DNA from 2 places in the Vibrio sp. EA2 genome. Region 2 is predicted to be linked to the other one. Evidence: riboswitches for the same ligand, from Rfam matches in the RefSeq annotation. Region 2 holds a riboswitch; the other holds the start of a gene.
What was found. Region 2 has a riboswitch for thiamine pyrophosphate ahead of thiB (thiamine ABC transporter substrate binding subunit). Riboswitches for the same ligand answer to the same signal wherever they lie in the genome.
Positions count from the first base shown of each region.

Region 1: it holds a riboswitch for thiamine pyrophosphate, as region 2 does, so the genes downstream of both, thiD (bifunctional hydroxymethylpyrimidine kinase/phosphomethylpyrimidine kinase) here and thiB (thiamine ABC transporter substrate binding subunit) in region 2, are expected to answer to the same signal.

Region 1 covers NZ_JAWLID010000004.1:3,399-18,678, reverse strand. The annotation lists gene RXX31_RS11025 (sugar diacid recognition domain-containing protein) at 1-421, shown strand, start outside; gene RXX31_RS11020 (GntP family permease) at 583-1,935, shown strand; gene RXX31_RS11015 (glycerate kinase) at 1,952-3,082, shown strand; gene RXX31_RS11010 (HAD family hydrolase) at 3,161-3,631, opposite strand; gene RXX31_RS11005 (NapC/NirT family cytochrome c) at 3,980-5,074, shown strand; gene RXX31_RS11000 (molybdopterin guanine dinucleotide-containing S/N-oxide reductase) at 5,097-7,544, shown strand; gene thiE (thiamine phosphate synthase) at 7,664-8,278, opposite strand; gene thiM (hydroxyethylthiazole kinase) at 8,346-9,143, opposite strand; gene tenA (thiaminase II) at 9,156-9,824, opposite strand; gene RXX31_RS10980 (ABC transporter substrate-binding protein) at 9,843-10,793, opposite strand; partial or broken gene RXX31_RS10975 (ABC transporter permease) at 10,829-11,563, opposite strand; gene RXX31_RS10970 (ABC transporter ATP-binding protein) at 11,622-12,380, opposite strand; gene thiD (bifunctional hydroxymethylpyrimidine kinase/phosphomethylpyrimidine kinase) at 12,370-13,227, opposite strand; TPP riboswitch at 13,327-13,434, opposite strand; gene RXX31_RS10960 (TldD/PmbA family protein) at 13,765-15,150, shown strand; gene RXX31_RS10955 (TldD/PmbA family protein) at 15,150-15,280, shown strand, end outside.
Region 2 covers NZ_JAWLID010000011.1:100,079-115,358, forward strand. The annotation lists gene msrA (peptide-methionine (S)-S-oxide reductase MsrA) at 1-29, opposite strand, end outside; gene RXX31_RS19085 (autotransporter assembly complex family protein) at 207-1,922, shown strand; gene RXX31_RS19090 (translocation/assembly module TamB domain-containing protein) at 1,919-5,815, shown strand; gene RXX31_RS19095 (gamma-glutamylcyclotransferase) at 5,846-6,193, shown strand; gene ppa (inorganic diphosphatase) at 6,337-6,864, opposite strand; gene fbp (class 1 fructose-bisphosphatase) at 6,979-7,992, opposite strand; gene mpl (UDP-N-acetylmuramate:L-alanyl-gamma-D-glutamyl-meso-diaminopimelate ligase) at 8,304-9,662, shown strand; gene RXX31_RS19115 (flavin prenyltransferase UbiX) at 9,668-10,303, shown strand; TPP riboswitch at 10,396-10,544, shown strand; gene thiB (thiamine ABC transporter substrate binding subunit) at 10,615-11,607, shown strand; gene thiP (thiamine/thiamine pyrophosphate ABC transporter permease ThiP) at 11,617-13,209, shown strand; gene thiQ (thiamine ABC transporter ATP-binding protein) at 13,203-13,907, shown strand; gene RXX31_RS19135 (universal stress protein) at 13,983-14,420, opposite strand; gene RXX31_RS19140 (TRAP transporter permease) at 14,465-15,280, opposite strand, start outside.

The sequences.
Region 1 (15,280 bases), on a different contig from region 2:
TCATATTGCGCTTGGTCAGGTATTCAGCGAGCCAAAAGATGTGGCGTTATCGTATCAAAGTGCCAAGCAAGTATTAGCCGTGGGTAAACAGTTCTACCCTGAACAACGCAAATTCTTATTTGAGGAGTTACGTTTGCCGGTATTGTTAGCCCCTTTGGCAGATATTTGGCAGGGTGAACAAATTATTGAGAGTGTGAAACTATTGAAGAGCAAAGATAAGTCGGGACAGTTGCGTAAAACACTGGACGTTTTATTCGAATGTAACGGCAACGTAAAAGAGTGTTCTAATGCCATGTTTATTCATAGAAATACGCTTAGATATCGTTTGGATAAGATCACCGAAATTACAGGCTTATCCACTACTAACTTTGTGGATTTAGCCGAGCTTTATATTGCGACTAGACTCTCAAAAATAACGTAAAATTGTGCATTGGCCCAAAAACTGTCGATTTTTAATCTGATCATTTGTCACTCCGCCTAAAGGAATCTTATCGCAAACGATTGATAATTCTAATGTCCCTACATATTGAGTGAGCGAGTCGATTGACTCTGCTCGATACAATAAAAATAAATGGAGTTATCATGAACCTTATAATAATCCTACTCGTGGTGATCGCGTTTATCGTGCTCGCCACCACCAAATTTAAGTTACACCCCTTCTTAGCCTTGATCATCGCCGCGTTCTTAGCCGCGTTTGCTTATGGTTTACCTGCTGATAGCATCGCTAAGACCATCGCTTCTGGTTTTGGCGGTATTCTTGGTTACATTGGTTTGGTTATTGTGTTGGGTACCATCATCGGTGTTATCCTGGAGAAAAGTGGCGCAGCGATAACCATGGCAGATACGGTCATTAAGGTGTTGGGGGAGCGGTTTCCGACCCTAACCATGAGTATTATCGGCTACATCGTTTCTGTTCCTGTATTTTGTGATTCTGGCTTTGTTATTCTTAACTCATTGAAAGAGTCGCTCGCTAAGCGCCTTAAAACGTCAAGTGTGGCGATGAGTGTGGCTCTAGCGACTGGCTTATACGCGACGCATACTTTTGTTCCGCCAACACCGGGTCCGATTGCAGCAGCGGGTAACCTTGGTCTGGAATCAAACCTTGGCTTGGTTATTGGCGTAGGTATCTTTGTGGCGGCTGCCGCAGCGTTGGCGGGTATGTTATGGGCAAACCGTTTCCAACATGTTGAGCCTGACGGCCTTGAAGCCGAAGAGGAAATTCAACACGATTGGCAAGCTCTGAAAGCCTCTTACGGCAAATTGCCTACAGCAAGCCAAGCATTTGCGCCTATCTTCGTTCCAATCTTACTGATCTGTTTTGGCTCTATTGCTAAGTTTCCAAGCCTGCCGTTAGGTGAGGGCGTGTTGTTTGATGTGCTGACCTTCCTAGGTCAACCTTTGACTGCTTTGGTGATCGGCCTATTCCTTTCTGTTCGCCTGTTAAAATCAGATAACAAGATTGAAGAATTTGGTGAGCGCATTAGCCAAGGCATTACAGCTGCGGCACCAATTCTATTGATCACGGGTGCTGGTGGTGCTTTTGGTGCAGTACTTAAAGCAACGCCGCTTGGTGATTATCTTGGAACTACGCTATCAGCATTGGGGGTTGGTATCTTTATGCCATTTATCGTGGCTGCGGCACTCAAGTCAGCTCAAGGTTCGTCAACGGTTGCGCTTGTTACGACCTCTGCGCTTGTTGCCCCATTGCTAACCCAGTTAGGATTGGATTCAGAAATGGGACGTGTGCTCACGGTGATGGCGATCGGTGCTGGTGCGATGACGGTTTCACATGCGAATGATAGCTTCTTCTGGGTTGTTTCCCAATTTAGTAGAATGTCAGTAGGTTTGGCTTATCGTGCACAAACCATGGCAACGTTAATCCAAGGGGTTACCGCGATGGCATTGGTATACATTTTGAGTCTCGTTCTGTTATAAGTCTCAGGAAATAGATATGAAAGTAGTAATTGCACCTGATTCATTTAAAGAAAGCCTAACCGCCAAGCAAGTCAGCGACGCGATTAAGGCGGGTCTTGCTCGTGTTTGGCATGATGCTGAGTTTGTTACGGTTCCGGTCGCTGATGGCGGGGAAGGAACCGTTCAATCTCTGATCGATGCAACTCAAGGTAAGCAAGTATTCACTACCGTTATAGGTCCCTTTGGAAAAGAGGTTCGGGCGTTTTACGGTATTCTTGGTGATGGCGAAACAGCCGTGATTGAGATGGCAGAAGCCAGTGGTTTACATCTTGTCCCAAGTGACGCACGAGATCCTAAACTGACTAGCAGTTTTGGTACGGGTCAGTTGATTAAACATGCATTAGAACGCGGGATGCAACGTTTAATCATTGGCTTGGGCGGGAGTGCAACCAATGACGGTGGTGTCGGTATGTTGGCGGCGTTAGGAGTTAAATTTCTTGATGAATCCGGGAATGCAATTACCACAAACGGCGGTGGTTTAATCAATCTCGCTTCCATTGATGTTTCCGATCTCGACGCGCGTTTAGCACAATGTGAGATACTCGTTGCCTGTGATGTGGATAATCCTCTTTGTGGCGAAAAAGGCGCGTCGGCAATATTTGGTCCACAAAAAGGGGCGACAGCTTCTGATGTCTCTGTACTTGATAATGCATTGCGTAAATTTGGCGAGCTGACAGAACAAGTTACAGGTAAGCATGTACTAACTCGAAAGGGGGCCGGCGCTGCAGGTGGCATGGGAGCCGCACTGCTAGGATACACATCTGCTCGCTTGCAACCGGGGATTGAGATTGTATTAGATACGGTCAAATTGGCTGATCATGTTGCCGATGCTGATATTGTCTTTACTGGTGAAGGAAGAATTGATCATCAAACGGCTCACGGGAAAACTCCGATGGGGGTCTCGAAAGTGGCGAAGCAATTTAACCTACCAGTAATAGCGTTGGCTGGCTGTGTAGGGGACAACTATCAAGCCGTTTATCAATGCGGTATTGATGCAGTCTTTCCTTGTGTTCCAAGAGCGATGAGCTTAGCTGACGCAATGAAAGAAGCGGAAAACAACGTGGCTAATTTAGCCGAGAACGTCGCGCGGCTATGGATGATGAAATAACCTAGATCTGTTCAAAGACATAACTATAAAACTCCACTTCGTGTGGAGTTTTTTCTTTATTATGGAGAACGGTGGAATCTAGCTTGCAACAAGCTGTGACAAACATCGAATTTGCTGTGCGATAGGTTGATCCGGCGCGGAGTCACCCGCAGCGTTAAACCAAATGGTATTTAATCCTGCTTCCATCGCTGGGTAGATGTCTTTGTGTGGTATATCCCCAACCATAGTTAATTTCCTTTCATTAACGCCCAGCTTTTTCGCCACAGCTCGGTAAAATTCGGCGCAGTTTTTTTCAATACCAACATTGGCAAAGCAGAAGTAACCGTTGATGTATCGGTCTAAGTTAACTCGCTGGAAAGCTCGTTGTACATCTTCCATTGTTGAATCCGACGCACTGGTCGCGATGTAAATCTGATGATTTTTGCCAAGCGTTGCCAACGTTTCTTTGGCCTGTGGGATTACCTCCACAGTGTCCCAGTCACACATTTTTCCTTGTGCATGAGGAAAATCGACCATTAAGGTATCTCCCCAATCGAATAGATAAATCATACTTTAATCTCCAATATTCCTCGTCGGCACTCTATTAACTCTCTTCCACGTCCTGTGCGTAAATCTTGTCTGCGAAACGAAGCTCTCACATTTGTATCGGCTTCGGCTCTCAGTTTCTCACTTTATTAATGATTTGTTCAAATGGTTGCATTGTGTTGGTTACTTATTTTAATAATAATTAATTTATTAAATGATTAGCGCTGAATATTAGTTAGTATAATCAAGTTCTCGATATTTAATTCTTAAGAAGAAAAATTCAGTTGCGTATGACGTGGATCATGTGTTGCCTACCCACAAAGTATTAATTTGCAACCTATAATTACAATTTGTGAGCAAGTGTTGCGAGTTATTACAATGAAAAAACGAACTATTATTTTACTGTTAGTGGTGGGTATAGGGGTTGGTTGGCTAACCTTAGGCGGAACGGCTGCGGTGATGCACTATACCTCATCTACGGAGTTTTGTGTCTCATGTCATACCATGGAAAAGCCTCTTAAAGAGTATCAAGGCTCTGTCCACTTCAGTAATGCAAAGGGCATTCGTGCAGAATGTGCTGACTGTCACATCCCTCATGAACCTATGGATTATGTGATCACAAAAATTCGTGCGTCGAAGGATATCTATCACGAGTTTATAACCGGTAAGATCGAGACGCCTGAAAAATACGAAGCACACCGTAAAGAAATGGCTGAAATGGTCTGGGAGCAGTTCCGCGAAAATGATTCTGCAACCTGCCGTTCGTGTCACGACTATGATGCGATGGAATCGTTTGAGCAATCACGTGACGCCGTGAAAATGCACGAGTACGGAATAGCAAACAATCAAACTTGTATTGATTGTCACAAAGGTGTGGCTCACTTCGCGCCAGAGACTGAACTCGATAGCAAAGCGTTTGAAACACTGATGAGCTTTACCACTCAAACGTCTCCGGGAGCGGAAGTGGTTTACCCGGTCACAGCCATCGATATTGGTGAGTTGGGTACCATTAACCCAACAACGAAATTGGAAGTTGTGAGCACAGAAGGTGATGCTCGCACCGTTAAACTCGATGCTTACCAAATGAAAGGTGCTGAGCAGGTGCTTTACATGGGTGAAGGTCAACGTGCGATTGTAGCCACACTGACAGAGCAAGGTGAGCAAGCACTTGAGGGGGGCGAGTTTGTTGCTGATGTATACGGCAACGAGTGGCGCTCCGTTTCTTTAACCGGCACGATCGATTCTCCGGTCGTGGATACACTTGATCCGGTATGGTCATACGCAGAAGAGTTGGACAATGTTTATTGCGCCACTTGTCATGCGAAGATTCCTTCAAATCACTTCACAGTGAATGCTTGGGGACCCGTCGCGAAGAGTATGGGGGATCGCACGGATATTACTGCCGAGAACCTAGAAATTCTAACCAAGTTCTTCCAGCACCACGCAAAAGATGTGGTTGGTCACTAAACATAAATATAAGGATAAGATTATGACTAACATGACCCGCCGCGGATTTCTAATGGGCACTGGTATGGCGGCCGGTGCGATGGCATTCACTTCATTTTCACCGTTGTCAGTCGCTTCCTCGGATGCGCGAGGCAAAGGCATCCTAACGGCTGGCCGTATGGGACCAATGCTGTGTGAAGTACAAGATGGTAAGTTGATTTCAACGACGAATGCACTGCCTCAAACGGTACCAAATAGCTTGCAAAGCACCGGGCCAGACCAAGTTCATACCAAGGCCCGGGTAAAATATCCAATGGTGCGCAAAGGGTACCTGGCAAACCCATCTTCCCCGCAAGGAATTCGAGGCAGCGATGAATTTGAACGCGTGTCCTGGGATGAGGCTTACAAGCTGATCCACGAGCAACACGCTCGTATTCGCAAAACCTATGGACCTGCTTCGGTTTTTGCTGGCTCTTATGGTTGGCGTTCGAGTGGCGTGTTACACAAAGCGCAAACTTTGCTGCAGCGCTACATGAGTATGGCGGGTGGTTACTCTGGTCACCTGGGAGATTACTCAACGGGTGCTGCACAGATCATCATGCCGCACGTTATGGGCTCTATTGAAGTGTATGAGCAACAGACTACTTACCCTGTCATTCTTGAACATAGTGATGTGGTGGTGCTGTGGGGATTGAACCCAATCAATACGTTAAAAATTGCCTGGACTTCGACTGACTGTGCTGGCCTTGAGTTCTTCCATCAATTGAAAAAATCGGGCAAAACGGTGATTGCGATTGACCCAATTCGTTCTGAAACCATTGAGTTCTTTGGTGATAATGCGGAATGGATAGCACCGCATCCAATGACTGACGTGGCGATGATGTTGGGTATCGCACATACATTGGTCAAACAGGGTAAACACGATAAAGCATTTTTGGAGAAATACACCACGGGCTATGATTTGTTTGAAGCTTACTTATTCGGCGAAGAAGACGGAGTTGAGAAGTCTGCCGAGTGGGCGTCAAACATCTGTGGCGTCCCTGTGAAACAGTTAGAGTTGCTGGCTGATATTTTCAGTAAAAACCGCACTATGCTAATGTCCGGTTGGGGCATGCAGCGTCAACAATATGGTGAGCAACGCCACTGGATGCTGGCAACATTAGCATCCATGTTGGGACAGATCGGTCTTCCAGGTGGTGGTTTCGGGCTCTCGTACCACTATTCAAATGGTGGTAACCCTGCCCGTGATGCCGGTGTACTTCCGGCTATTTCTGCGTCACTGGGCGGTGGTTCCTCCGCTGGTAATGATTGGGCGGTATCAGGAGCAGTGCAAAGTTTCCCGGTGGCACGAATTGTTGAAGCGCTAGAAAACCCAGGAAAATCATATCAGCATAATGGTCATGAACTGACGTTTCCTGATATCAAAATGATTTGGTGGGCTGGTGGTGCAAACTTTACTCACCACCAAGATACCAACCGCCTGATCAGAGCGTGGCAAAAACCGGAGCTGATCGTGATTTCTGAACCTTACTGGACGGCTGCTGCGAAACACGCGGATATCGTGCTGCCAATTACTACGTCGTTCGAACGTAATGATATGACGATGACGGGTGACTACAGTAACCAGCACTTGGTTCCGATGAAACAGGTGGTGGAGCCACAAGGTGAAGCACGCAACGACTTCGACGTATTTGCGGATTTGGCTGAAATGCTCGCTCCGGGAGGCCGAGATGTTTACACCGAAGGCAAAACGGAGATGGAGTGGCTGTACGGATTCTACAAAGTAGCGCAACAAGGTGGTCGTGGTTCTCGTGTGGCGATGCCGAACTTCAGTAAATTCTGGGAAGATAACCAACTGATCGAGATGAAGTGGAACGAGAAAAACGCTCAGTTTGTCCGTTATGCGGATTTTCGTGAAGATCCTGTGTTGAATCCATTAGGTACGCCGAGTGGCAAAATTGAAATCTACTCGAAAACCATCGAAGGTTATCAGCTAGACGATTGTTTGCCGCATCCTGCTTGGTTCGAACCAACAGAATATACCGGTAATGCGCACGAAGACGAGTTGCAGTTAATGACAGCGCACGCTGCACACCGTCTTCATAGCCAGTTTAACTATGCGCAAATCCGCGAAGAATACGCCATCGCAAATCGTGAACCAATTTGGATTCACCCAGATGATGCCAAGCTGCGCGGGATAAAAACCGGCGATCTGGTTAGAGCCTTTAATGGCCGAGGCCAGGTATTAGTCGGCGCAGAAGTGACGGATCGTATTAAGCAAGGTTCGGTATGTATTCACGAAGGAGGCTGGCCTGATTTAGATCCGAATACTGGAATGTGTAAAAACGGCGGCTGTAATGTGCTTACGTTGGATATTCCGACCTCCAGACTCGGCAATGGTTGCGCGGCAAACTCGGCACTGGTCCGTATCGAAAAATACGTCGGCCCCGAGTTAGAACTGACCGCGTTTGAACCACCTAAAAATGGCTAGAAAAAGCAGCGCTTGAAAGTAAGAAGCCAGCAAATTTTGCTGGCTTCTTTTTCTCTAAAGTTCGTTTGTATGAGCGCGACGCTAACTGCCAGGCTCTTAGAGTATCGATTGACGGTAAATTAATCCATAAGGCTAAGTAAGTACTCGCAAGCCAGTTTAGGGTCGTCGGCATGACAGATAGCCGATACCAGAGCCAAACCGTGTACACCAGTTGCGCTTAGTGCTGGGATAGTGGATTCGTTAATGCCACCAATCGCGACGATCGGCAGAGTTGTGGTATTGAGTGCCATTTTCAAACCATCTATGCCCCAGTGTTTCTGGGTATTGGTTTTGGTCGGTGTCGCATAGATAGCACTTAAGCCTATGTAATCTATCGGTAGCGTGTCGACTTCTGCGAGCTGCTGCTCATCTTCGATGGATAAACCAAGAATCTTATCTGGACCAATCAGTTCGCGTGCGGTATGAGCAGGCATGTCCGATTGACCGAGGTGCACGCCGTCAGCATCGACTGCAAGTGCAACATCAACTCGGTCATTGATTATCAAAGGTACGTTAGTATTTTTGAGAATATCTTTTACCGCTTGAGCCCGTTCGATGAAAGCACGTACGTCACCATGTTTCTCACGAACTTGCACCATGGTCACGCCACCTTCCACTGCTTTACTGACCACATGCTTGAGCGTGGCAAGATCTTGTTGGTCATCGGTGACCAAATACAAACGATAGGCGTTCATTTTGTTTCCTTTGTGCCTCCAACTCTTCGTTACGAGCCGGAGGCATCGATGTTAAGTTGCTCTGTTATTAGTCTTTAATGACGGTAAGCTTGAGTCGTTTTGCCAGTGTTTGTTCATCAAGCTGATACAACTCGTCAAGCAAGGTTAATTGTAAGCTGCCCGGACCGCGCGCTTGTTCGGCGGCGATTTCACCCGCCACACCAAGTACGGCAGCGGCGGCCAAACCGGTTTCATCGCCTACAGCGGCAAACGCACCAGTGAGTGCGGAAAGCGTACAACCCATTCCCGTTACGTATGGCATCATCTCATGGCCATTGCCGAGTGTTACGGTCTGCGATTTCGTCACGATGTAATCCGTCTCGCCAGAAATCACCACGTTTGCGCCATACTCTGCAACGAGGAACTGTGCCGCGCCTAAAGCAGCGTCGCTGCTATCCAGAGAATCGACACCTTTGCTCTGAGCCTGCTCGCCAGCTAGGGCAATGATTTCTGACGCGTTACCACGAATGATAAGTTTGTCTGCAAGACGCGCTATCTGACGAGATGTTTCTGTTCGCAGTGTGCTTGCGCCGCAGCCTACAGGATCGAGGACGACAACTTTACCATTGGCATTGGCTTGCTCTACCGCAAAGATCATACGAGGTGTCCACTCGCTGTCGAGCGTGCCAATGTTGATCACCAGCGCGCCAGCAAATGACATCATTTCTGCCATCTCTTGTTTGGAGTGCGCCATGATTGGAGAGGCGCCAATTGCCAGCAGAGCGTTTGCCGTGTTGTTCATTACAACGTAGTTAGTGATGTTCACAACCAACGGCTTTTGTTGACGTACCGCAGCTAATGCTTGAGTGATATTTTCAATTAACATGGGCGCCTCCAATTAATCTTGCTGAGCATTTAAGCCTTGTTGCCAGAAAGCGACTTCCATACGCGTTGCCGTTTTGAATACCTGAATCAGGTTCTGGCCGCGCTGGCTGTTGATATCGATTTCAGCCAATAGCTCGTTAAAGTGCGCTGCGCCCTCCGCAACACCTGACTGGAACTCTTCACCGCCATAGAGGGTGATCCAGCTAGCGTACGGGTTACCTTCAATGATGGTGTTTTCATCTTCCATCAACATTTTGCCAATAACCGCGTAGCCGATAGAGCAAGGCGCTAATGCCGCATACAGGTCAACCAAATCACCCGTCATACCCGCATCTAACACATAGCGTGTGTAGGCAACGGTGCCGGAATCTTCCGGTTCGTTTTCCAGATCGGATTCAGTTAAACCCCATTGACCACAGTAAGTCACATGATGAGCGATTTCTGAATCCAACAACGCATGAACACTCGGTAGTGCGCGGCGCATGTCATACAAAGTACGTGCTTTATAAATCGCTAATGCGTAAGCGCGCGCGTATTGCTTGAGAAATAAAAAGTCCTGTTTCAAATAATGCAGAAAACAAGGTTGAGCAAGCGTACCTTGCGCTAATTGCTGAACGAATAGGTGCTCGGTGTATTCCTGCCAGTCTTGACGGCAAGCGTCGATCAAATCTTGGTATTTCATAATGGGATAACCTCAGAATTAGTCAAAGCTAGGCACGTAATCTTTCGCTTTTGGTAGCGTTTCGATGATTTTTTGTGAGTACATGAACTCGGCGTAATCGTCGTAGCGTTTTAGATCAACTGCGGATGGGCGAAGCGCGAAACGAGTCAAAGTGTCATTCCAGGCGCGTTGGTTCAGTTCGTTGTTCAGCGTGTCTGGTGAGTAAGCAACAAACTCTTTCCAAGATGCTTTTGGATGGTTCACGATGTAAGTAGTGGCTTGCTCAAGCGCTTTGTTGAAGGCCTTGATGGCCTCTTTGTCGTAGGTATTTGCATTCGCGACAAACACAAGTTCGTCATATGCTGGTACGCCGTGTTCTTCCGGGAAGAAGGCTTTGGCTTGGTAGCCTTCTAACGCAAGCTGGTTAGTTTCGAAGTTACGTAGTCCACCCCAAATCGCATCCACTTTGCCTGATGCCAAAGATGAAGAAAGCGCCCAGCCAACGTTGATGATTTGTACGTCAGAAAACTTCACATTTTCTTGCGCCAACATTGTGCCAATAGTCGCTTCTTCATTACCAGCGATAGCAATACCGATCTTCTTACCTTTTAGATCGGCAAGGCTGTCGTTTTTACCGTTGTCCAGCACCATCATGGTATTCAGTGGGGTCGCGATAAGCGTTGCTGAGCGGATAAGTGGCAGACCTGCTGCAACATCAATCGTCAGGCTAGGCTGGTATGAAATTGCCATATCCACTTTGCCAGCGGCGACCAGTTTAGGTGGTGTGCTTGGGTCGGCAGGTTCTTGAATGTTTACTTGCAAGCCTTGCTCTTTAAAGTAACCACGCTCTTGCGCAATAACGATAGGGCCGTGGTTCGGGTTCACGAACCAATCCAACATCAACGTCATTTCTTTTTCAGCTGCTAGTGCATTCGTTGAGAGCATCGCAGTTAGCATTGCCGCTGTGCTCATTAGTTTGTTTTTAGTCATGGGGAATCTTCCTTTTGGTGATCTATTTGTTTTGTCTATTTGCTTTCCCAGGGGATGGCTATTTTTAGTAACTTGTCAGTAATGAAGTACAGTGCGATGGACAGCACGGCGAGGATAAACAGTGCTGCAAACATCTCGTCGATGATCATGCGTGCGTTGGCTTGCAGCATCAGATATCCCAAGCCTTCACTTGAACCGACCCATTCACCGACAACTGCGCCGATAGGGGCGATAACCACCGCGACACGAATGCCTGAAGCCAATGTTGGCAGTGCCGCGGGCAATTGAATGTGACGCAGCAGTTGCCATTTAGAAGCGCCCATCGTTTTCGCCAAATCCAGGTATCCGGTTGGGGTATTGCGTAAACCGTCGTAACAACACGTCGTAACAGGGAAAAAGATGATGATCGCTGCCATCACGACTTTTGATGCGATGCCGTAGCCAAGCCAAAGCATCAGAACAGGTGCAATGGCAAATACCGGAATCGCTTGGCTAGCAATCAGAATCGGTAGCAGCCAGCGTTTTAGTGGTTCGAACAGCAACATTTGCAGCGCAAACAGCAAACCCATCGACAAGCCGAGTCCAAGACCAAGCAGGATTTCCTGTGCGGTGACCCAGGTGTGTGCGAGCAACACGTCATAGCGGGAGATCAATCTATTCAGCACATCAACAGGCGCAGGCAAAATGAAGCTGGGCATATTGAACGCCACGACAATCAGTTGCCACAGGCCTAAAATGACCGCAGTGCTGATCACCAAGCGCAGAGCTGGATGGGTCACTCGCTCTTTCTTGCTGATACGTTCTGAGACGGAGTTGTATTGAGTCATATCACTCATAATCTTTCTCCAGCTGATCCAAGATCGCTTGTTGTAAAGCTGCGCATTCGCCATCTAGAATACGAGGGGGCTGTGATTGGGGCACCTGAAGATACTTAGCCTTCGCGGGTGTGCCTTGCAGTACATACAACTGGTTGGCAAGACGAACGACTTCTTGCGGATCGTGAGTAATCAGCACCACCGTTTTGCCTTTGAGCAGCGTGGCCGATAAGGTTTGCAGCTTATGACGAGTAACGGCATCGAGTGCAGAGAAAGGCTCGTCCATCAAGACCACAGGTTTGTCCTGCATCAGTGTACGAGCAAGAGCAACACGTTGGCGCATACCTCCGGAAAGTTGCGCTGGCTTAGCGTAGGCGTAGTCAGCTAATCCAACTTGTTCGAGCAATTGAATCGCTCGCTGCTTCTCATCGGTTGAATTTGAGTTAGCGTGAGAAAAGCGGGAACTCAAACAAACGTTATCCAGCACGTTGAGCCACGGCAGTAACAAATCCTGTTGAGCCATGTAAGCGATACGCTCATGTAAGGCTATTCCGTCAGTGGTCGTCAGTTCACCTTGCCATTTCACCTGTTCATCAAGTAAACCGGCGAGGTAGCGCAAAATGGTGGTTTTACCGCAGCCGCTTCGTCCCAGTAGAACCGTCCACTTACCTGCAGGAATGGTCATGTTCACCCCTGCTAGCGTTGGTGCCTGGCTGTCGTTGTATTGCAAACAGGCATCACTAAACTGAATACCAATCGCTTTAGCGCACATACGTGTGGCCTGCAAAGAAGTGGTGAACCGGGCCGTGACCTTTACCGACTTCCAGCTCATCGGCATGGGCGATAGCTTGAGAGATATACTGCTTAGCCAGGTGCACGGCTTTGCTCAGTTTATGGCCTTGCCCAAGATAAGAGGCTATCGCAGAAGAAAGAGTACACCCCGTACCGTGTGTATTTTTAGTTGGGAAGCGCTTCGCGCTTATAAGTTCAGAAGCGTCTTGCGTGATCAGCAAGTCGTTACTGTTTTCATCTTTCTCTAGGTGACCGCCTTTCAACAAGACCGCTTTTGCGCCGAGTGCACGGAGATCCGCAATCATCTCATTCATTTCTGCTTCGGATTGCGGTGCAGCTTTTCCGGTTAACGCTGCGCCTTCAGGAAGATTAGGGGTGATAATGTCCGCGAGAGGGATGAGTTCTTCTTTTAATGTGCTAATCGCGGAGTGCTCCAGGAGTAAATCACCGCTGGTAGCGACCATGACTGGATCAATCACAAGATGTTTGGGTTGGTACTGCCTAATCTTGCTCGCCACCACCTTGATGATGTTGGAATCCGCGAGCATACCGACTTTAACCGCGACGATATTGAGGTCGGTAAATACCGCATCGAGTTGGCTTTCTACGTGTTCAAGGGGAATAGGAAAAATGGCGGAAACGCCTTGAGTATTTTGTGAGGTAATGGCGGTAATCACGGAGCATGCAAAACTGCCTGTTGCGGACATAGCTTTAATGTCTGCCTGAATACCGGCGCCGCCACCGCTGTCTGAGCCCGCGATCGTTAAAACGATTGGCGTGGTTGAAGATGGCGTCTTGTTGGAATAAGGCTGTGATTGCCGTGTCATGGTCGCTCCTATTACAAGACGTATAGGAACTGACTTTGACCCTTGTGTGCAGAGCGGCTATCGGACCCGCTATTGCTCGCCAGAGGAAGTTAGGCGAAAGGCAAAGTGCTCATAGTTCCCTACGTCAGTGCTAACTGAATCAGGTTCAACGGGTCTCGAATTTCGATCTCAGCCGACGCATATTGCGTGGCCCCCCGACTATTTCACTAGGATGATAGCAGGACACTTACTCAAGGGATACTTTTTTGAGTGTTCAATTATGTGTCGTGAGTGATAGAGTAAGATGAGTCTGTTTTATAGCACGTAATTTACCAGTGTAACTCTCTGGCTAATGTGCAAAAGCTGGAATATTAAATAAACAATCGTGGTCTCACTTAGCAAGGATTAGCACAAAAAAAGGTTAATAAACTGTTAAAATTTGTCACGTTGCCAATTTAACTTTACTGAATTAACAGTAAGTTATTTAACCTGAGCCAGGATTATTCTTAGACCAGGTTAATGAGGAAGGCTAAGACGATCATCGAGCAAGGAGACTTCATGCTTAATTCTGTAACAGCGAAGTCAGTGATCGATCATGCTCTTTTTTTAGGGGCTGATTTCGCTGAGCTATTCGTTGAACATCATCAAACTAACACCGTCCAGATAGCGTCTGGTGAGGTGGATAAGGTCAATTCAGGTATCGATTTTGGTATCGGTATTCGCCTCTTTTTTGGCCATAAAGTCCTTTATGGTTACACCAACAACACAGACGAAGCGGAACTTAAACGCGTAACTTCGTTGCTGGCCGCGAAAGATAAACGTGAACAAATCGCATCAGCGGGTTCGCTTAATTTAAATCGCTACCCAGTACAGCACGGTTGTCGTTTGCCACTGAGCCAAGACGCAAACCTGGATTCTAAAATCGCATTCCTTTTGCAAGTTGACCAAGCAGCTCGAGCTGAAAGTGAATACATTAGTCAGTTTATCGGTAGCGTGTTACAGCGCGAGCAGCAGGTAACGATCTTCAACTCAGAAGGTCTACATGTTGACGATACGCGTCACTATATTCGAGTCGCAGGTAACACCGTTGCGCAAAAAGGCAATGAACAATCTTCCGGAATGGAAGGTCCTGGTGCTCTGGCGGGCTGGGAATTCAGTGAACAACTGGACGCTAAAGAGCTAGGCCAAACGATCGCACAACAGGCTTTGGTTAAGCTTGGCGCGGATGCATGCCCATCAGGCGAAATGCCAGTGGTGATCGGCAATGGTTTTGGTGGGGTTATTTTCCACGAAGCATGTGGTCACTTGCTAGAGACGACATCGGTTGCGAAGAAAGCATCCGTATTCCATGACAAGATGGGCGAAATGATTGCCCATACTGCTGTGAGCGCGGTTGATGATGGCACCATGACTAATGAGTGGGGCTCAATTCATGTTGATGATGAAGGGTTGCCTACTCAGCGTACTCAACTTATCAAAGACGGCCAATTGACCAGCTTTATGGTCGACAAAATGGGCGGAATGAAAACCGGTTATGAGCCAACGGGTTCTGGACGTCGCCAAAACTACAAGTTCGCTCCGACTTCGCGTATGCGTAACACTTTTATTGAAGAAGGTGAGCATTCTCTGGACGACATGCTGGCGGGGGTTGAACGCGGTATTTACGCTAAGAAAATGGGTGGTGGATCTGTTCAACCGGGCACTGGTGAGTTCAACTTCGCAGTACGTGAAGCTTATCTGATTGAAAACGGTAAAATCACCAAACCACTTAAAGCGGCAACGCTTATCAGCACAGGCCCTAAAGTTCTGAAAGAAATCAGCATGGTGGGCAAGGACATGGCGCTTGCTCCGGGAATGTGTGGGTCAGTAAGTGGTGCGGTACCAACAACCGTCGGTCAGCCTTCGCTGAAAGTAGACAATATTCTGGTAGGAGGTGGTAACTAATGAGCCAAGAACAACAACTTCTTAACGCCGTTGACTACGTTCTGTCAGAAGCTAAACGCCAAGGCGCAGAAGCGGATGTGATTGTTAACCGCAACAGCAGCTTCTCTCTGAAAGCGAACCAAGGGCAGTT
Region 2 (15,280 bases):
ATACTGATTAGTGTCTGTTTGTTGAGCATGCTATCCGTCCTTTAAAGTTGTCTTAAATTGGCGAACTTTTCCTGGTTCGTCTTAATGTGAACATGGATCTACAAAGGCTACGGTAAAGTTATTAATATTACAGACTTAGCCTTTAATTGGCGTTATTATGACACACGTTTCTTTAATCTCACGAATCTCACGCAGCAAAAGAACGCATGATAAAAAAAGCTCTCCCGATCATTGTTGTTGGCCTGTTTGCCTTTTCCCATAACGTCTTTGCCAATGTATCGCTTAAGCTACAGGGTATTGATGGTGCGTTAGAAGAAAATGTTAACGCTTATCTGTCTTCGATTCCTGAAGATGACTACTCGACTTCGTTGCGTTTTCAAGCGCGATTAGATGAAAGCATCACTGAAGCACTCAACGCGCTTGGCTACTATCACGCCCAAATATCATATTCTGTTACAGAAAATAATGATGAACTGATCATCGATATTGCGAAAGGCTTGCCTGTCAAAATTAAAGTTATGGATATCGTGATTACTGGTGAAGCGCAAGAGGATGAGGCTTTTGAGGACCTTCTTGCTGCCTCTCCTTTAAAAGTAGGTCGGGTTTTAAATCAAAGCGAGTACGACAGTCTTAAGTCGGGAATACGCAACTTGGCATTGCAGCGTGGTTACTTCAAAGGGGATTATCTGCTCAGCCGTTTGGAGGTGGTGCCAGCGCTTAATGAAGCGAACATCCGTTTGCATTATGACAGTGGCATCCGTTATCACTTTGGCTCCATCAATATTACCGGCAGCCAGATTTGGGATGAGCGTGTGGCTTCTTTAAGTCCGTTTGAGGCGGGCGAACCTTATTTAGTCTCGAGTGTCGGTGAGTATAACCAAAATCTGTCTAATACCGACTGGTTCTCTTCCGTGTTTGTGGAGCCGGATCTGGCCATGCTCGATGAGGGTCGTGATTTGCCGGTCAAAGTCTCCCTTGCTCCAGCGGCTAAAAACCAGATTGAAACGGGTCTCGGTTATTCCACCGATACTGGCGTTCGCGGCACCTTGAAATGGAAAAAGCCTTGGATCAGCTCTCGAGGCCACAGTCTTGACACCGCCCTTTCCTTGTCTCAGCCGGAACAAACCATCACTGCTGGCTACAAAATACCGCTTGATGATGTTCTACATGAATACTACCAATTGCAGTTTGGCTTAAAGCATGTGGATAACCGTGATACCCAGAGTTTGGAGTCGAATTTAGCGGTAGAGCGTCACTGGATCGTCGATGGCGGCTGGCGTAAGACCTTGTACGTACGTCATTTGTATGAAAACTTCTCTCAGGGTTTACAAGAAGATGGAGTGCACTTCTTGCTGCCAGGGGCCACGTTCTCACGTACAAGAACTCGTGGGGGCAGTATGCCAATGTGGGGCGATAAGCAAACCATCACTTTTGAATATGGTGATCCAGCTGTTTTGTCTGCTACCCGAGTCTTTCGCTTTTTGGGCCGAACCTCCTGGATACGTGGGATTGGAGAAAACCATCGTGGGCTCTTCCGTTTAGAAGGCGGAGCTAACTTTATGGAAGAGTTCGATAAGCTGCCTCCATCGTTGCGCTTCTTTGCTGGTGGTGACAACAACATTCGTGGTTATGGTTACGAATCCATCTCGCCTGTCGATGAAAGTGGGGCGCTAACCGGGGCAAAATATATCCTGAGCAGCACGCTGGAATATCAATACCGTATTACCGGGAACTGGTGGGGAGCGACCTTCTACGATATTGGTGATGCATTTAATGATACACCCGTGTGGAAATCGGGAGCCGGGGTCGGTATTCGCTGGGCATCACCGGTTGGACCGGTCAGTTTTGATTTTGCATGGGGATTGGATGACCCACAGAAGAACGAATTTCGTATCCACTTCTCATTGGGGCCTGAACTATGATGAAAAAGATGTTTAAGTGGACCAAATGGCTATCGCTGGGTTTGATTGGTCTTCTGTTGTTGATCATCATTTTAGTCTCAACCGTGCTCTTTACTCACCCTGGATTAAAGCTCGCCATATGGGGAGCAGAAACAGCTCTGCCACAATTGAAGGTGGAGAAAGTGCAGGGTGCATTATTCCCACGATTTGCATTGGAAAACGTCAGCTTTGTTGATGAATCACTGCATGTTGATGCCAAAGTCGAGCAGCTAACATTGGCGGTTAACTTCCGTTGCTTTTTCGATCCGAGAGTCTGTGTCGATGAGCTTTCACTGCAGGGCGTCAACTTCCAGATGCCGGAACTTCCACCTGCGAGTGAAGAGCCAGAAGAAGAGACGCCACCACTGCGTTCAATCAGTACGCCAGTACCAATCTTCGTCAACAAAGTCAGTCTTAATGATATCAATCTGAATATTTTGGGTAATCAGGTTGATTGGCAGGATTTCTCGACTGCATTATCGATGCAGGGCGACCGCTTAGTTATTGCGCCGACGGCATTAAAAGAGATCAATGTTGCCTTAGCTCCCGCAGAGTCTGAACAAACATCTACTGATACAGAAGTTGCGGAAGCCGAGACTGCCGCCGTCGAGGGAGCTGAAGGTGAGAGTGTTGAGCCCGGGAGTGCCACTGCAGAGAACGCGGATACTGAAGTGGCGGATTCCCAGACTGATGCCACCGAAACTACAGACTCGGAAACAGCCGATCTTGAGCCACAAGATATCGTTTTACCTGAAATCTGGATTCCGTTGACAGTCGATGTTCGACGCCTCGATATTGATAACTTTAATTTAGCGGGCGAAACGCCGGTCATCGTCCATCATCTCGGCTTGGTGGCGAAAGCGGGACGTGATCGTGTTGATCTGCAAACGCTTGAGCTCGATATGCCAGAAGTCGAGGCTACGCTGAGTACCCAAGTGACGCTTTCTGCGGACTATCCTCTTAATCTACAGCTGGATGCGCTAGTGAAACATGCCGAAGCGAAAGGACAGAAGTTGTCGCTGTCGGCATCGGGCTCGGCAGGTGACTTAGCACTGAAAGCCTCATTGTCCGAACTGACTAAAGCGGAAGTCGAAGCCAAACTTCAGCCATTGAAAGCGCAGTTACCCTTTGATGTGACCATGAAGAATGTCGAAGCGCAGTGGCCATTGCAGGGTGAAAGTGACTATCAGGTTGCCGTACCGAGTCTTACCGCTAAAGGCTCATTAGAAGGCTACGAGGTGGCGCTGGAAACCAAAGCATCCGGCAAGGACATTCCTGCTGTTGATGTGGCGTTAAACGGTCAAGGTACATTAGAGCAGATTGATCTGCAAAGTCTGGTGGTAAAAACCTTAGGCGGCGAACTGTCGGGTAAGGTCATGGCTAACTGGGCGGCGCCAATTAACTGGCAAGCCGATCTCAACCTGCAAAATATTCAGCCTGGTCTGCAATGGCAGGAAGCGGAAGGAGACATCAGCGGTAGTTTATCAACGTCAGGTTCGCTGACAGAACAGGGCGGATGGCAGGTTAGCCTTCCTACGCTTGATATTGATGGTGTTTTACGCGGTTACCCACTAAAAGTAAAAGGAACATTAGAAGCGTCTGATCCAAATGGGAAAGCCGAAGATATTCAGCTCACCACTCAGGGGTTAGTGTTGGCTCATGGTCCTAACCAGTTGAGTGCCAAGGGTAAGATTGATAAACAAATCTTGATGGATGTTGAGGTTAACTTCCCTGACTTTGCGAAAAGTGTGCCGGATCTTAGCGGTAATATGAACGGTAAAATCGCGGTGCGAGGTAGTTTAACAGAGCCGGACATCAATCTGGACCTCGCGGTTAATCAAGTAAACTGGCAGCAGCTCGCCAAAGTAGAAACGGTTACGTTAAAAGGGGATGTATCACCGTTGCCCGCTCCAAAAGCCAACGTGAGCTTAGTGGCTAACAATATTACCTATGACAGTTTTGACATCGACAGTGCCGATCTCGAAGTCTCGGGAGATGAGAGACTGCATCAACTCACCTTGGATGTGGTCTCAGATATCGTGTCAACCAGCCTGGAGATTCAAGGGGCATTTACTCAGAAGCCAGAAATGATCTGGGATGGCGCGCTGACGCGTTTGTCACTTGATACCGTTCAAGGGCCTTGGGCTCTGCAAAAATCGACAGCAGTGAAGGTCAATATCGATAAGCAGATCGCGGATGTTGAGGCGCATTGTTGGCTGCAAGCGGATTCGAGTGTGTGTTTATCGGAAAACATCAGTGTCGGCAAAAGTGGTGAGGCGAAGTTAGCGGTGAACAACTTTGACTTTAGCCAAATCAAGACGCTATTACCGGCAGAAACGAAACTGCAAGGTGAAGTGAACGCGCAAGCTTTTGCCAAGTGGGCGCCTAACATGAAGCCAGAAGTGACGATGAATGTCGATATGCCACAAGGCCAGGTGGAACAGGCCCTGGAGCAACCGGTTACTGTTGGTTGGGATAGTGTCAGCTTTACTGCGGCACTAGCGAAAGACAAGCTGGACGCACAATGGCTGGTGGACGTGTCGGACAATGGTGATATAAGCGGTAAGGTTTCATTACTTAATGTTTCTGCAGAAGCGCCAGAGATTGCTGGTAATGTGTCACTCTCGACGCTTCATCTGGACTTCTTAGCGCCATTGATTGGTCAGTACAGCTTATTCAAAGCCAATATGAATACCGATTTAACGCTATCTGGTGACGTGATGCACCCTAGGGTGAACGGCCAGTTCCTGATTGACCAAATTAAGCTTAACGGTGAAGTAACGCCAATTGATATCGACTCGGGTCAGGTTGCGATTAACTTTAAAGGCCATCAAGCTGACCTGAATGCCGATATCAATACACCAGACGGAAAACTGGAAGTTACCGGTGATGCCGATTGGCAGGATTTGCAAGACTGGCGCACCAACGCTCGGGTGTTTGCTAAAGAGCTAAAAGTTGATATGCCGCCAATGGTGAAAATCATCGTTGAACCTGACATGACGCTCGAAGTCACACCGAACTTCGCTAAGGTACAAGGTAGTATTAATCTGCCTTGGGGTCGTATCGTCGTTGAAGAGTTACCACCGAGTGCGGTTGGTGTCTCAAATGACTTGGTCATTCTTGATGAAAACTTACAGCCAGTCGATGATACTGTGGCGGTCCCTTTTAATGTCGAAACCGATATTAACATCAAGATTGGCGACGACTTCCAGCTTTCGGCGTTTGGTCTGAAAGGTGGCCTGCAGGGTAACCTCAACGTAACCCAAAAAGACAAAGGCCCGTTTATCGTCGGTGAAGTTAACATCGTTGATGGTTCTTACCGCTCATTTGGCCAGGACCTGGTCATTGATGAAGGTAAAATTATGATGAATGGCCCAGCGGATGAACCTTATCTATCGATTTCTGCTATTCGTAATCCGGATAACACGCAAGATGATGTGATCGCCGGGGTCCGTGTTACTGGCCCTGCCTCTGACCCAAGTTTGGAGATCTTCTCGCAACCGTCTATGGCGCAGGCTAACGCGCTGTCCTATCTATTACGGGGTCAGGACATCGATGCTGAATCAGGCGGTAATGCGATGACCACTACCTTGATTGGCTTGAGTCTGGCGAAAAGTGGCCGTGTTGTTGGTCAGATAGGTGAAGCCTTTGGCGTACAAGATTTGCAGCTAGATACCGCCGGGTCTGGAGATGATTCGCAGGTGACCGTCAGTGGTTACATTTTCCCGGGTCTTCAGGTGAAGTATGGTGTCGGTATCTTTAACTCGTTAGGTGAATTCACCGTTCGTTACCGATTAATGCAGGATCTGTATTTAGAAGCGGTTTCTGGTGTCGACAGCGCAGTTGACCTACTCTATCAATTTGAGTTTGATTAACAGAGCGTAACTCATAGCTAAGGAGTGGTTATGCAGCATTTAGTCTTTGTATACGGAACGTTACGCAAAGGGGAATACAATCATCACTATTTGAGTACGGCACAATTTCTTGGCCTTCATGAAAGTGATGCTCAATATACCTTGTATGACTTAGGGCCATACCCAGGGGTGTCTGAAGGCCATCGCTCAGTGCAGGGGGAAGTGTATATGATTGATGACGATACGCTGGTTGCACTCGATAAGCTTGAGGACATTCCTGTCGAGTACCGACGTGAGAGTATCAGTACACCATTTGGTGAGGCCTGGATTTATATCTATCAGGATACCGAGCATTTGACCGATGAGATATCATCCGGGGATTGGTGCCAGAGAGTCTAGTCTGGCTGCGTGTCGTTTTATCATGACTTCGACGTTAGTCGCATACGATGAAGATCGATAAATCTACTCAAGCTAATGGTGTTTAGACATAAAAAAGAGCTGCGTAATTGCAGCTCTTTTTTGTCGTATCCGCTCGCAGTTATTTATTTTTGCGCGCGATCGTAAGATTCCAGGATTTCAGCTTTAGCGGCTTCAACATCTGCCCAGCCATCAACCTTCACCCATTTACCGGATTCCAGCTCTTTGTAACGCTCAAAGAAATGCGTGATTTGTGCTTTCAGTAGCTCAGGGATGTCACCAACGTCTTGGATGTGCTCGTACTCTTTAGAAATTTTAGAGTGAGGAACCGCGACAACTTTAGCATCTTCACCAGACTCATCCGTCATTTTAAGCACACCAACAGGGCGGCAACGAATCACTGAACCAGGCATTAATGGGTATGGAGTCGGAACAAGTACATCGACAGGGTCACCATCAAGAGACAGTGTGTTGTTCACGTAACCGTAGTTACATGGGTAGAACATTGGCGCAGACATAAAACGGTCAACAAATACAGCACCAGAGTCTTTATCTACTTCGTATTTGATAGGGTCCGCGTTGGCAGGGATTTCGATAACGACATAGATATCTTCAGGCAGAGATTTACCTGCTGGCACATTGTTTAGGCTCATTTGAAACTTCCTTTTCATTGAGGATGAGGGGGCCTCATCTTATTACGATTTATTCGCAACTCACTTTAGCGACAAAAACACGGCAGGTAAACACCTGCCGCGTTGGACAAAGGTCTATTCGTCGCGATTATTTTCAAGGAACTCTTCGACCTTACGTACCATGTTTTTTGAACCGACAAAGAACGGCACACGTTGGTGTAATTCGGTCGGCTTGATGTCCATGATGCGATTCACGCCGTCAGAAGCGATACCACCCGCTTGCTCGATTAGGAATGCCATTGGGTTGCACTCGTAAAGCAGACGCAGTTTACCTTGTGGATGGCTTTGCGTGCTTGGGTATAGGTAGATACCACCTTTTAGCAAGTTGCGGTGGAAGTCTGCTACTAAAGAACCAATGTAGCGAGACGTGTATGGACGACCATCTTCAGGTACATTTTCCTGACAGTACTTGATGTACTTCTTCACACCGAGTGGGAAGCGAATGTAGTTACCTTCGTTGATTGAGTAGATTTTGCCTTCTTCAGGGATCATCATGTTTTCATGAGAAAGACAGAAGCTGCCGATAGAAGGATCATACGTGAAACCATTAACGCCGTTACCTGTTGTGTAAACCAACATGGTTGAAGAGCCGTAAATCACGTAACCAGCCGCAACTTGCTTGTGACCAGGCTGAAGGAAATCTTCTTCTGTTGCTGGCGTACCAATTGGTGATACGCGACGGTAGATTGAAAAAATCGTACCGACAGAAACGTTCACGTCGATATTCGATGAGCCATCAAGTGGATCCATTAATACAACGTACTTGGCGTTTTGGTTGAGTTCTTTATTGAATGCAACCGCCTCATCTTCTTCTTCGCTGGCTACGCCACAAACTTGGTCACGAGCTTCAAGTGCCGCTTTAAACTTATCGTTCGCATAAACGTCTAGCTTTTGCTGAGCTTCACCTTGGACATTCTCTGTGCCGACAGCACCAGTAATATCACCAAGGCCTGCAGCGTTGATTTCGCGGTTAACGATTTTAGCTGCCAAACGAATGGATGCTAAAAGAGATGATAGATCACCACTAGCGTGGGGGAAATCCGTTTGTTTCTCAACAATGAATTCGCCTAGGGTGCGCAATCCAGACATGGTCAATCCTTACATTTTCATTTATTGGGGGTGTTGCGCAACGCGGCATCTCTTTATGGATGTTAAACGTTTGCGCTAAACGTAATTTTATGTCGAAGATCTTTTTAATGGTAATGAAGTAACCGTCTGAGATCTCAATTTATTTGTCTGGTCACTGACGAGTTCATCATTTAGTTCGGTGACTGTACAGTCCGTGTTCAGGCGTGTCATATTTTTGAAAGTGACCGTAAGAACAAGGTGAAAGTCACTCGCTTTTCTGGTGGTTATCGCGATAATGAAAGCATCAAACAAGGCATTACAAGGTTAAGTTTATGCACATCCATATCTTGGGTATCTGCGGCACGTTTATGGGTGGCGCGGCAATTTTAGCTCGTCAGCTCGGACACAAAGTGACGGGCTCGGATGCGAATGTTTACCCACCGATGAGCACATTACTCGAGTCTCAAGGTATTGAAATTATTGAAGGCTTCGACCCTTCTCAGCTTGATCCTCAACCTGACTTGGTCGTAATAGGCAATGCAATGAGTCGTGGCAACCCATGCGTGGAGCATGTACTCAACAGTAATATGCGCTATACCTCAGGGCCACAGTGGTTGCATGAGTTTTTACTTCACGATCGTTGGGTATTGGCAGTGTCTGGTACGCATGGCAAAACGACCACCTCAAGCATGCTGGCTTGGATACTGGAAGACTGTGGTTACCAACCTGGTTTCCTGGTTGGGGGCGTACTAGGTAATTTTGGTGTTTCTGCTCGACTAGGCGAAAGCATGTTTTTCGTTGTTGAAGCGGATGAATACGACAGTGCTTTTTTCGACAAGCGTTCTAAGTTCGTCCATTACCATCCTCGTACCTTGATCATGAATAACCTTGAGTTTGATCATGCGGATATCTTCGACGATCTTGAAGCGATCAAGCGGCAGTTCCACCATTTGGTACGTACTGTTCCGGGCAATGGGCTTATTCTTTCTCCTAAACAAGATCAGGCACTTACTGATGTAATTGAACGCGGTTGCTGGACGGAAAAGCAGTTTTCTGGTGAAGATGGCGACTGGCAAGCGCATAAACTGGTCGTCGATGGCTCGAAGTTCGAAGTATCGCTGCAAGGTGAGAAAGTCGGTGTTGTGAAGTGGGAGTTAGTGGGCGATCACAACGTGGACAATGCGTTGATGGCGATCGCCGCGGCGAGGCACGTTGGAGTAACGCCAGAGCTTGCTTGTCAGGCGCTGGGCCGATTTATCAACACGAAGCGCCGTTTGGAGTTAAAAGGTGAAGAGCAGGGCGTGACGGTTTACGACGATTTTGCTCATCATCCTACCGCTATTGAACTAACGGTTGGCGGTCTGCGTAACAAGGTGGGTGACAAACGTATCTTAGCAGTACTGGAGCCTCGCTCTGCTACCATGAAGCGTGGTGTGCACAAGAATACGCTGGCGGACTCATTGCACAGTGCCGATGAAGTGTTCTTGTTCCAGCCAGACAATATTGAATGGTCGGTACAGGAAATTGCAGACCAATGCCAGCAACCGGCTTTTGTTGACGCTGATTTGGACCGTTTTGTTGCTAAAATCGTTGAACGTGCAAAGCCTGATGATCAAATTCTGGTTATGAGCAATGGTGGCTTTGGCGGTATTCACGCTAAACTTCTCGAACAATTAAAACAAAAAGCTTAATCCTTATGTCTCACGAAAAACCTCAACAAAAAAAAGCCATTACCCTAGCACTTACTGGTGCGTCTGGTGCACCTTATGGCTTGAGACTTCTGGAATGTTTGGTCGCTGCGGATTATCACGTCTATGTGTTGATATCTTCCGCAGCGAGGGTTGTGATGGCAACCGAGCATGACCTGAAGCTGCCAAGTGGTCCTGAAGCGGCGCAAAAAGCGCTGGTGGAGCATCTGAAGTGTAACCCTGACAACATTACTGTCTGTGGTAAAGATGATTGGTTTTCGCCAGTGGCTTCAGGCTCTGCGGCTCCAAAACAAATGGTGGTTTGTCCGTGTTCGGCAGGCAGTGTTGCGGCGATCGCGCACGGCATGTCGGATAATCTGATTGAGCGTGCCGCCGATGTGGTGATGAAAGAGCGTGGCCAACTGCTTCTAGTGGTACGAGAAACGCCATTTTCGACCCTGCATCTTGAAAATATGCACAAGCTATCGCAAATGGGTGTAACTATCATGCCTGCAGCGCCGGGTTTTTATCATCAGCCAAAGAGTATCGAAGACTTAATCGACTTTATGGTGGCGCGAATTCTCGATCACCTGGGGATTGAGCAAGGATTGGTTCCGCGCTGGGGATACGACCAGCGTTCATAAATAGTTATCTTACAAACTAGTCTGATCTTCATCTAAGTCCCAAACACCCTCACGTAACCTAGCATCGCGAGGGGGTTTGGGTATACAATCCATCCAACTCATCGGGGAGCAACCCCATTTTGTATTGTGTTCATCAATACTTAAGGGCGCTGAGACCTAATGGCTTAACCTAGTTAGGCTACGGGGACCCGTAATACCTGAACCAGATAATGCTGGCGTAGGAATTGAGTCTGGATATTAGCCATCCAAATAGCCACCTCAACCCTGTGCCGCTCAACAAATTTCTCTGAAATAGACATGGAGAGCGAGCAGTGAAAACCACTCTAAGCCTAATTGCGCTTGCTGCAATGACAACAACTTCAGCGTTTGCTGCTGAAAACACATTAACCATCTACACCTACGACTCATTCGCTGCGGATTGGGGACCGGGTCCTAAAATCGAACAAGCTTTTGAAGCGAAATGCGGTTGTGACGTTAATTTCGTCGCGCTTGATGATGGTGTTTCGATTCTGAACCGCCTTCGTCTGGAAGGCAGCAACAGCAAGGCGGATATCGTTTTAGGCCTGGATAACAACCTGATGGCGGAAGCGCAGAAAACAGGCTTGCTGGCCGAGCACCATGTTGACACCTCTAAAACCGTTTTACCCGATGGCTGGAACGATAAAACCTTCGTGCCTTATGACTACGGCTATTTTGCGTTCGTTTACAATAAAGAAAAACTGGCTAACCCACCGAAAAGCATGAAAGAGCTGGTTGAAGAGCGTGATGAGCTTAAAGTGATTTATCAGGACCCTCGTACTTCAACGCCGGGGCAGGGTTTGATGCTGTGGATGAAGTCAATCTATGGCGACAATGCTACCCAGGCCTGGCAGCAGTTAGCAGAGAAAACCGTGACAGTGACCAAAGGTTGGTCAGAAGCGTACTCGATGTTCCTCAAGGGTGAATCTGACTTAGTACTCTCTTACACCACTTCTCCAGCCTACCACCTGATCGCTGAAGATGATGCAAAGTTTGCCACGGCAGACTTTGCGGAAGGGCATTACATGCAAGTGGAAGTTGCTGCCAAAGTGAAAGATTCGAACAATGCCGAGTTGGCTAACGAGTTCATGAATTTCATTTTGAGTGATGAATTCCAGTCAGCAATGCCTACGGGTAACTGGATGTACCCAGTCACTGACGTTGCCCTTCCAAAAGGCTTTGAAACCTTGAACGTACCAAGTAAGCCGCTGAGCTTTAGCGCCGATGAAGTGGCGAAAATGCGTAAGGCTTGGATTCGTGAATGGCAAAGCGCCCTGACTTTCTAAGAGTTACCTTTGAATACTGTACCCAAATTAGGCATAGGGGTCGCGATAGTCATCGCGGCCTTTGTTCTTTCTGCGCTGAGTGCTTTAGCTTTTCAGGCTCCGTCTCTGGATATGTCACTGATTTGGCATGATCCTTATTATCGGCACGTGACCAAATTCAGCTTCTATCAGGCTTTTCTTTCCACATTGCTCAGTGTGGGTTTAGCGATACCAGTAGCGCACGCTCTTTCTCGCCGTGACTTTTTCGGCAAGTCGTTATTACTCAAGCTGTTTGCTTCTACCTTAGTCCTGCCAGTTCTGGTGGGGGTTTTTGGGTTGTTGGCCATCTATGGTAACAGCGGTTTGATCGCCAAGTGGCTACAAAGTCTGGATAGTCAGTTACCATTCTCTATTTATGGTCTGAACGGTATTTTACTGGCGCATGTGTTCTTTAATCTGCCGTACGCTGCACGATTGTTACTTCAGGCACTGGAGTCGATTCCTGCTGAGCAACATAAGCTATGTGCTCATCTCGGCATGAGCCATTGGGATAAGTTTCGTTGGGTTGAGTGGCCTCGATTAAGACAACAATTGCCACATGTAAGCGGCCTCGTTTTTATGCTGTGCTTTACCAGTTTCGCCACGGTGATGGCACTGGGAGGCGGGCCTAAATCGACCACCATAGAGTTGGCCATTTACCAAGCGATTAAATTTGATTTCGATCTGCAGGCAGGAGCCCTATTAGCACTGTGGCAAATGTTGTTGTGCGGTGTGATCGCGATAGGCGTACAGAAGCTGACAAAGCCAGTTTCTATAAGCTCTGGCAGCACATCGGTACAGCAATACTTAACGAAGGATCATGGGTGGTCAAAAGCTTGGGATAGCTTTTGGATCATGGGTGCCTTTTTACTGGTTATCCCACCACTTGCGATGGTGATTCTGAGCGGCATAAATCAACAGGTTGGCTCGGTATTAAATGACGAACGTTTTTGGTCTGCGCTATTTAACTCTTTAAAAGTTGCAGCAATGGCGAGCACTCTTGCAGTGGCTGCTGGTGTTTCCATTTTGCTCACCAGTCGGCGTTGGCGTCTGGAGTATAAAAACTCACGGGCGGATCACATTGAGTTGGTTGGTACCATTATTTTGGTAACGCCGGGTCTGGTGATCAGTACTGGTTTGTTTTTGTTGCTCCGTTCTTTTACCGATGTTTTTAGTCTGGCATTTTTTGTCGTCATACTGGTCAACGGTTTGATGGCGCTGCCGTATGTGATTAAGACGTTAGCGCAGCCGATGTTACACATTGAACAGCAATATCAATACGTTTGTGCCAGCTTAGGAATGCGAGGCTGGCAGCGATTTAAAGTTGTGGAATGGCGAGCACTACGTAAACCTTTTGCTCACGCTTTCGCAATCAGCTTTATGTTTGCGATAGGGGACTTAAGTGCGATTGCGCTATTTGGCGGACAAGAATTCAGAACCTTACCCTTGTATTTATTCCAACTGTTAGGCAGTTATCAGATGGAAGCGGCTGCTGTGGTATCGGTGACTTTACTGCTACTCAGTGTGGGCTGTTTTACTCTGGTTGAGAAAGTATTTAAAACGAAGGAGAGCGCACGATGTTAGTGTTGGATGATGTGCAGTACACCTATCAAAGTGAGCTGTTTCGTTTTGATTTAACCATTGAGCGTGGCCAGATTGTCTCGTTAATGGGGCCGAGTGGGGCGGGTAAATCTACCCTGCTGGCATTGGTAGCTGGTTTTATTAACCCAGACCAAGGCGATATAAGCGTAGAAGGCGAATCCATTGTTCACAAAGCGCCTTATCAGCGTCCATTCTCCATGTTGTTTCAGGAGCATAATTTGTTTGCGCATCTGTCTGTGCGTGACAACATCAGCCTGGGATTGCATCCGGGCTTAAAGCTTACCGCAGACCAAAAGCATCAGGTTGAGCAAGCCGCGAAGCAGGTTGGGGTTGCACAGTACCTCGACCGATTGCCAGAGCATCTCTCTGGTGGTCAACGCCAACGTGTTGCGTTAGCCCGTTGTTTTGTCCAGCCTCATCCGGTGTGGCTGCTGGATGAACCTTTCTCTGCGCTCGATCCTGTGCTGCGTGAAGAGATGCTTAGCTTAGTGAAAAGGTTGGCTGCAGAGCGGAGAATTACCGTACTTATGGTGACCCATCATCTCAATGATGCAAAAGCCATAGCAAGTCACTTTGCGTTTGTTGCGGGTGGGAAAATAGAGGCGGCAGGTGAGATAGGTCAGCTCTGCGTGACACATTCAAGTGAGGCTTTACAAGCCTTCGTTCGGGCCGCTGGGTAAGCTCTATTGGGTTAGAAAAACAAAAGGTTGATGTAAACATCAACCTTTTTCTTTTGTCTCGATCGATTAGTGACTTTAGCTTTGTGGCTTCACTACCATCACGTTGACGGGAGAATACTCCACCACCTTGCTGGCTACTGAGCCGAGCATCACTTTATTGATTTTCGAACGCTTGTGGCTTGGCATGATGATCAGGTCAATCCCTAAACGCTTAGCGTGTTCAATAATGGTCGTGTACGGCTTACCTTCTGCCACGTGGATACTATAGGTGACGTCTTCCTTGATGTTGTCTTCCGCAAACGTCGTTAACTGCTTTTCGACATCTTGCTTCATTTTAAGAGCTGCATCTTTCGGGAAGTAAGTCGCGACCATCGACATATGAATACCAGGTACAACGGTGAGCAGGTGGATCACCGCATTCGCTTGCTTCGCTTGCCAAACCGCCAGTTCAACCGCACGGTCTGAGAAGCCCTGATCATTAAGATCAACCGGAACAAGAATTTGTTTATACATTCAGTTTCTCTCACTCAGCCTCCAGTCTCCTGGAGGCAAATCGGTTATGCGCTCAACTGTTCTTTGCGCGCACGACGTTTCTGGTTCATAGCTAGTGCCAGCAGAATCAATAAGCAAGGCACAAACACCCACTCTTTCATTGGACGATCAGCATCTTGGATGACCGATTTAATTTCCCAGTCAAAGTCGATACCTGACGACTCGGCAGGGCTACCAAACTCGACCATATCAACGATCATTTTTCCGTCGTTTTCCATCAGCATCAAACCCATCGATGAAATGCGTTCTTCTGCTGTTTTAGCATTGTCGTCAAATGGTAGTTGTACGGTTTTCTCTACATACTCACCTTCAAGGTTTTGACCAGCAACGCGCAGTTCGAGCGATTGTCCCACATCCAGCCCATCGACAATTTGAGCGACTTCAACCCCTGGAGAAAGTTCTTTGGCTGGGAAAACCATGTCCCACCAGAATCCAGGACGGAAGAAGGAGAACGTTAATACTAATAATAGAACCGTTTCCCACCACTTGTTGCGAGTAAACCACCAACCTTGAGTGGCTGCGGAAAATATCAGCATCGCAATGATCGAAGATAGGATGGTCAGGGCTAAATGCCACCATGTGTCGATACCCATCAACAGTAACTGGGTATTGAAGACGAACATGAATGGCAAAATCGCGGTACGGATATCATAGGTAAAGCCCTGAATACCGGTACGAATCGGATCCGATTTCGCAATGGCGGCTGCAGCAAAAGCGGCTAAACCCACTGGAGGAGTATCGTCGGCCAAGATACCGAAGTAGAACACGAACAGGTGTACGGCAATTAGTGGGATGATAAGGCCGTGTGCTGCACCCAGTGT